Regions from separate parts of the Microbacterium sp. Root553 genome, predicted to be linked through region 1. Evidence: predicted binding sites of a transcription regulator. Region 1 holds the regulator's gene; the other holds the start of a gene.
The links. The regulator LexA, encoded in region 1, represses DNA repair genes until DNA is damaged. The targets are predictions, from matches to a motif close to TCGAACANNTGTTCGA.
Positions count from the first base shown of each region.

Region 1 (3,694 bases):
GCGGTAGGCGCGCCCGTAGCCGCTCGATCCGCCGTAGTTCACGTCGAGCACGCCGATCCCGCGGCTCGTGTAGAACGCGATGGCCGCGGACGCAGCACCCGTCACGTGCGCGGTGGGTCCGCCGTGCACGAGGACGAGATAGGGAGGCAGCTCGCCCGCGGAAGTCGAGACGTCGGGGTGGGAGGGCGGATAGGCGAAGGCGTGCACGGCGCCATGCGCGCCGTCGACCGCGATCGGAGATGCCGGCGGCATCCAGGCGCGATCGACAGGCCGGCCGCCCGCGACGGTCGTCACGACGCCGCTGTCCACATCGACGCACCAGACACCGGATGCGGCACGGGAGCTGTCGCCGGTGAGCAGCACACGCGAGCCGCTGACGTCGTCGACGCTGACATGGCCGTCCGCAGGGATGTCCAGGCGCCGCATCCGTCCGTCGTGTTCGACAACGACCACTTCATCGCGTCCGTCCGTGCGCACGAGCACGATGCGTCCGTCGTCCAACGGCTGATACCAGCGGTTGCCCAGCACCCAGAGGCCGTAGCCCGTGTCGGCGTCGTCCCCCGCATCGCCGACGGGGACAGGAGCGCCCTCGGGGTCGAGGTGGTGCAGGCGCTGACGGTGCAGGGCCCAGCGACCGCTGGGGTCGTCCGCGTACACGAGGGCGTCGTCACCATCCCACTCCGGCTGCAGCGCGGCCAGGGTCGGAAGCGTCGTGCGTCGTGTTCCGTCGGACACGACGAGCGACGCCTGCTGCCACGGCATCCGCTGACCGGACCATTCGACCCATGCGAGGCGCGTGCCGTCGGGGGAGAGTGCGGGATGCGCGTGGAACGAGGGCCCCTCCGTGACGATCGAGAGTCTCGATGCGTCCTCCGCAGCAGACCCGTCGGTCGGGATCTCGATGATCGCCCGGCGGTGAGGTTCGGATGACAGGTCCTCGCGCACCGCGAACAGCCGCCCCTGCTGCACACGAAGGCCGCCGTGGGCGGGGCCCTCCGGGGTGAGTGGCGCAGGGGCGTCGCCCGGACTCATCCGGTGCACGCGCTGCGTGTCGGCGTCGACGAAGTACAGCGTGCCCGAGGAGTCGGCGGTCCAGGCGCCGCCGCCGTATTCGTGCACGCGGGATCGGGCGCTCCACGGTGCCGGCAGGATCTCTGCGCCTGTGGTGCTGCGCACGGTGCGTCGACCACCCTGGGCGGGGACGCTCTCGCCCCACCAGATCTCGTCGCCGACGAACACGGCGCCGTCGAATCGTGGCGAGGACGCCGCGACGGCCGACGGGGAGAAGGGTGATGGCCAGGTACCGAACGGCGACGACATGGGACGAGCCTACGGCGCGTGCGGGGAGGCCGTCGTCACACGGCGCGGAGCACGGCGACGACCTTGCCGAGCACGACCGACTCGTCGCCGAGGATCGGCTCGAAGGCGGAGTTGCGGGGCAGCAGCCACGTGTGGCCGTCGCGGCGGCGCAGCACCTTGACGGTGGCCTCGCCGTCGAGCATGGCGGCGACGATCTCGCCGTTCTCGGCGCTGTTCTGCGATCGGATGACCACCCAGTCCCCGTCGCAGATGGCGGCGTCGATCATCGATTCGCCCGAGACCTTGAGCATGAACAGATCGCCCTTGCCCACGAGCTGACGGGGCAGGGGGAAGATCTCCTCGACCTGCTGGTCGGCGGTGATGGGGACGCCCGCGGCGATCCGCCCCACGAGCGGCACGAGTGCGGCGTCGCCGACGGGTGTGGCGACGTCATCCGGATTCTCGGCACTCGAACCCGGGAGGTCGATGAGGACCTCCATGGCGCGTGTCTTGCCGGGGTCGCGGCGGAGGTAGCCGCTGAGCTCGAGCTGGCCGAGCTGGTGCGTGACGCTCGAGAGCGACTTCAGCCCGACGGCGTCACCGATCTCCCGCATGCTCGGCGGGTAGCCGTAACGGCTGATCGATGTCTGGATGACCTCGAGGATCGCCATCTGCTTCGGGCTCAGGCTCTTCCGGCGACGCGTGCGGGGGGCGTCGGACTCGGGGGCGGCGATGTCGCTCATGGTGCTCCTCAGGTGTGCGATCCGGCGTCTCAGTTCGAATGTCGGAGGCCCGTGGTGGGGTGTTCGTATCGAAACCGTATCCGAGAATCACCTGGATCTGGAAGATCTGTTCGAGCGTGTCGAGGTATTCACGGCCCGGTTTTTCGAAGAACGCTTGACAGATGTTCGAATTCGAAGATAACTTCGGAACGTAGCTTCGCATTCACGGCTCCCGGCCGAGACGCGGATGCGAACGCTACGCCAACTTCACCGCTCACGCGGTAGATGCAGAGGAGTACGACATGAGCACCATCACCTTCAGCAACGCAGCCATCGTCTCGCCCCGTTCGGCGACGAAGCTCCGGCTGACGGCGCGTGGCCGCCGGGTCGTGCTCGCGCTGGCCGCAGTGCCACTCGCGGTGGGCATCGGATTCGCCGCATTGAGCGGCGGCAGCGCGATGGCCTCGGGCGAGCAGGTCGCCACCGCGTCCTTCGCCTCGGTCACCGTGATGCCGGGAGACACCCTCTGGTCGATCGCCGAGTCGGTGGCACCCGGTGCCGACCCGCGCGAGGTCATCGGCGACATCACGCGCCTGAACGCCCTCCGCGGCGGGGCGCTGCAGATCGGCCAGGAGCTGGCGATCCCCGCACAGTACTCGGAGTGAATCGCAGCGGCCCCTCGGTCGCTCATTCACCGTCACCTCGGAGTGAAGCGGTCGTGCGCGGCCTACCATGGGAAGGGTGACTGCATCACTCGACGACCTCCCGCTCCGTGACGATCTCCGAGGGCTCACGCCCTACGGTGCCCCGCAGGCTCCGCTGCCGGTGGCGCTGAACGTGAACGAGAACACGCATCCGGTTCCCGACCTCGTGGCGAGCGACATCCTCGACGACATCGCGGTCGCGCTCCGTGACGTCAACCGATACCCGGATCGCGAGTTCACCACACTGCGCGACGGCTTCGCGGACTATCTCGGTCACGGCCTGCAGGCTGAGCAGATCTGGGCCGGAAACGGATCGAACGAAGTGCTGCAGCACATCCTGCAGGCCTTCGGGGGGCCCGGCCGCACGGCGTTCAGCTTCGCACCGACCTACTCGATGTACCCGCTGATCGCGCAGGGGACCGGCGCCCGCTGGATCGCGGGGACCCGCCAGCCCGACTACACGATCACCCCCGAGGAGGCGACAGCCCAGGTGGCCGACGCCGACCCGGATGTGATCCTGCTGTGCTCGCCGAACAACCCGACCGGCACCCCGCTCGGGCTCGATGTGATCGAGGCGGTGTATGAGGCGTCCCGAGGCGTCGTGGTGGTCGACGAGGCGTACCAGGAATTCGCCCCACGAGAGGCTCCCTCCGCGCTGACCCTGCTCGAGGGGCGCCCTCGTCTGGCGGTCTCGCGCACCATGAGCAAGGCCTTCGCGTTCGCGGGTGCCCGCGTCGGATATCTCGCCGCCGACCCCGCGTTCATCGATGCGCTGCGGCTCGTGCGCCTTCCGTATCACCTGAGCGCCCTGACGCAGGCTGCTGCCGTCGCGGCCTTGCGCAACTCCGAAGTGATGCTCGGCATGGTCGCCGAGATCGTCGAGCAGCGTGACCGCATCTCGGCGACGCTCGAAGCGCTCGGCTACACGCCCCATGAGTCCTGGTCGAACTTCGTCCTGTTCGGCGGCGT
Region 1 covers NZ_LMFY01000003.1:199,953-203,646, forward strand. Annotated here, with positions in the region: gene ASD43_RS16630 (S9 family peptidase) at 1-1,320, opposite strand, end outside; gene lexA (transcriptional repressor LexA) at 1,356-2,042, opposite strand; gene ASD43_RS16640 (LysM peptidoglycan-binding domain-containing protein) at 2,324-2,686, shown strand; gene ASD43_RS16645 (histidinol-phosphate transaminase) at 2,754-3,694, shown strand, end outside.

Region 2 (3,694 bases), on a different contig from region 1:
AGGGCGTCGCACTCTCCTGGGCGCTGCTCCCGTTGCACGTGGTGATCGGTGCGGAGCTGTGGATCGTCATCACGGCGATCCTGATGATCGCGGTGCTGATCCTCACCGTCGCGAGCGGAATCGATTACATCGTCGCGCAGGTACGAGGGTCCCGGCGATCGTCGTGACCGCATCCTCCGCGGTCGTCGCAGCGCTCTCGACGCGCGGGTGGACGCTGGGCATCGCCGAGTCGCTCACCGGCGGAGCCCTCGCGGCTGAGGTCGTCGCGGTTCCTGGAGCGTCGACCGTTCTTCTCGGCGGTGTCGTGGCGTATGCGACGCCTGTCAAGCACAGCCTTCTCGGCGTCGATGCCGAGCTGCTGGCGCGCCACGGACCCGTGCATGCCGAGGTCGCTCTGCAGATGGCCTCCGGAGTGCGCCGGGCGGTGCAGGTGCACGGACGTGACGCCGATGTCGGTGTGTCGACGACCGGCATCGCCGGCCCCGACTCGCCCGACGGCCAGCCCGTCGGAACCGTGCACATCGCCGTCGTGACACCGGAGGCAGCGAGTGCAGAGGTCTTCGGGTTCTCGGGGGATCGGGCGCAGATCCGTGCCCTCACGGTCGAAGCCGCACTCGCGCTGCTCGTGCGCGTGGTCGGGGAATAGGAGCGAGCCATCGACGGTTGTCTGGAATGTGCTCACACGGAAACCACAGCGTGCAAGGGTAGATTTTGTGAAGTTCGGTAGGACTAGACTGGCGATCTCATCGAGGCAGACCTCGATCGGACGACCTGGGAGGAGGTTCCGATGATTCTTGTACGACAGGAAATCGGCGATGTGCTGAGGGACTTCCGCCTGCAGAAGGGGCGCACGCTCCGGCAGGTTGCGAGCAAGGCTTCTGTGGCCCTCGGCTACCTCAGTGAGGTGGAGCGCGGTCAGAAGGAGGCCTCGAGCGAGATCCTCGCATCGGTGGCCGACGCCCTCGACGTTCCGATCTCGATCATCATGCGTGAAGTGGGAGACCGGATCTCGGTCCTCGAGGGCATCCAGGTGTTCCCGGATGTCGTTCCCGACGACCTCGTCGCATCGGTCGAGCCCGAGCTCTCGCTGCACTGACGCCCGGATCCCCGGACTCGCATGCGTCGTAGCGAATTCCTCCGCGCCGTCGACGCCGAGTTCGGCGGCCGTGCGTCCTCTCTCGTCAACGATCTCTCCCTGCCTCAGCTCTCGGGCCGTACGGCCGACGAGGCTCTCGAGGCCGGCGTCCCGCCCCGCGACATCTGGTCGGCGCTCTGCGTCGAGACCGATGTCCCGCTCGAGCGGCGCCACGGAGCCGGACGGCTCGAGCCGCGCGGACGCTGACGCACCCACCCGTCATTCGTTCGGTAGGACGCGCCGTGAAATCGGCGTGTCGTCGAAGATGTGTTCGATATCGGCGTAGTGTTCTGCACAAGTGGTTCAGCGGAACTGTTCTCCCGAATTCTCGGTACCGACGACGCAATGTCGGAGGTGCCTCGTACCGTGAGGAACAAGCCGAAGAGCCATACGCCTTGTCGGAGAGTTCCGCCCAGCCGGGAGGACCGCGACAGCCTACAGGCGGCACCATGCGAGCATTAGGAGCACGACATGCCATCACCCGCTGACCGCGAGAAGTCCCTCGAGACCGCACTCGCACAGATCGATCGTCAGTTCGGAAAGGGCTCGGTCATGCGGCTGGGCAGCGACGAGCGCGCACCCGTCGCCGTCATCCCGACCGGCTCCATCGCCCTCGACGTCGCGCTCGGCGTCGGAGGACTGCCGCGTGGACGTATCGTCGAGATCTACGGCCCGGAATCCTCCGGTAAGACGACGCTGACTCTGCACGCGATCGCCAACGCTCAGCGCGCCGGCGGCATCGCCGCCTTCATCGACGCCGAGCATGCGCTCGACCCGGACTACGCAGCCAAGCTCGGCGTCGACATCGACGCCCTCCTCGTCTCCCAGCCCGACACGGGTGAGCAGGCACTCGAGATCGCAGACATGCTCGTCCGCTCGGGCGCCATCGACCTGATCGTCATCGACTCGGTCGCCGCGCTCGTGCCGCGTGCCGAGATCGAGGGCGAGATGGGCGACTCGCACGTCGGACTCCAGGCCCGCCTGATGTCGCAGGCGCTGCGTAAGCTCACCGGTGGTCTCAATCAGACGAACACCACGATGATCTTCATCAACCAGCTGCGTGAGAAGATCGGTGTCTTCTTCGGTTCGCCCGAGACCACCGCCGGTGGAAAGGCGCTCAAGTTCTACGCCTCCGTCCGCATGGACATCCGGCGTATCGAGACTCTGAAGGACGGCACCGACGCAGTCGGAAACCGCACCAGGGTCAAGGTCGTCAAGAACAAGATGGCCCCGCCGTTCAAGCAGGCGGAGTTCGACATCCTCTACGGAGTCGGCATCTCTCGTGAGGGCAGCCTGATCGACTTCGGTGTCGAGCACGCGATCGTCAAGAAGTCCGGCTCGTGGTACACCTACGACGGCGACCAGCTCGGTCAGGGCAAGGAGAACGCCCGCACGTTCCTCCTCAAGAATCCTGACATCGCTCTGGCGATCGAGACGCAGATCAAGCAGAAGCTCGGCATCGGCGGAGCCTCCGAGGCTCCCGCCGATGAGCTCGCCGAGCGCCGACCGGCGTGATCATCGGCGCGCGTCAGCTCCGTACTCGGAGTGAGCGATGAGTGATCACGGGGGCGAGCCGGAACAGCTCGCCCCCGTGATCCCGCTGTTCGGTCGGACGCCCCGTGCGACACCGGCCGACAGCGGGAGTGCGGATGCCGTCTCTACACCGGCGCGTCCAGCGACCGAACCCGGAGACGGTGCAGCCGAGATTGCAGGGACCGGGAGCGCAGGCGTCGACAGCCAGCGCAACGCTACCGATGGCATCGGAGCGTGGCGATCGACGTGGAGTGGCGGTTCGGCGACGGCAGGTGCAACGGCAGGTGTGGGTGCAGCGACGGGTCCGCGTGACCCGAGCGAGCGTCACCCCGCACGAGGAGGAGCGGCGAGATCGGCTCCCAGGCTGCGGGCGCTGCACGTGGGCGAGGACTCTGCAGGAGTCGAGGACTCCGCAGGAGGCCGAGAGGCGCCGGACGCCGATGCACTGCGCGAGGCGGCGGAGCAGGTGCTCGTACGCAAGCTCCGCTCCCGTTCCCTGTCCATCTCCGAATCGCGCATGGTGCTGAAGGGGTACGAGCAGGATCGGATCAGGCTCGAGACCGGTGTGATCAACGACATCATCGACGACTTCTGTCGGCGAGGGTATCTCGACGACGCCCTCCTCGCGGACCAGCTGGTCACCTCCGGGGTCGGACGCAAGGGGCAGGGCCGGGTCGCGCTCTCGCGGGCACTCTCGCAGAGAGGCCTCCCGCGCGACATCATCGACGCGGCGCTCGACGAACTTCCCGACGACGATGCGGAACGCGCGCTGGAGTTCGCGAGGTCCAAGGCGCAGAGCCTGTCCCGCCTCGACGCTGACACCGCGCTGCGGCGACTGGTGGGTCAGCTCTCGCGGCGCGGGTATAACGGCTCGGTCGCCATGAACGCCGCCAAGACGGCACTCGCGGAGTCATCGTTCCGTGGACCGCGGTCCGGTGTGCGCTTCGTCGACTCCGACTGACGGGTTCGACGGCGCCGGGTCATCCGGGACTGCGTCGACGGGAGCTTTGCAGGAGGGTGGCGTGA
Region 2 covers NZ_LMFY01000001.1:2,186,191-2,189,884, forward strand. Annotated here, with positions in the region: gene pgsA (CDP-diacylglycerol--glycerol-3-phosphate 3-phosphatidyltransferase) at 1-167, shown strand, start outside; gene ASD43_RS10095 (CinA family protein) at 164-646, shown strand; gene ASD43_RS10100 (helix-turn-helix domain-containing protein) at 788-1,096, shown strand; gene ASD43_RS10105 (DUF3046 domain-containing protein) at 1,118-1,342, shown strand; gene recA (recombinase RecA) at 1,607-2,650, shown strand; gene ASD43_RS17220 (regulatory protein RecX) at 3,048-3,629, shown strand.
Region 2: the regulator LexA is predicted to act here: its motif matches at 1,395-1,410, upstream of recA (recombinase RecA).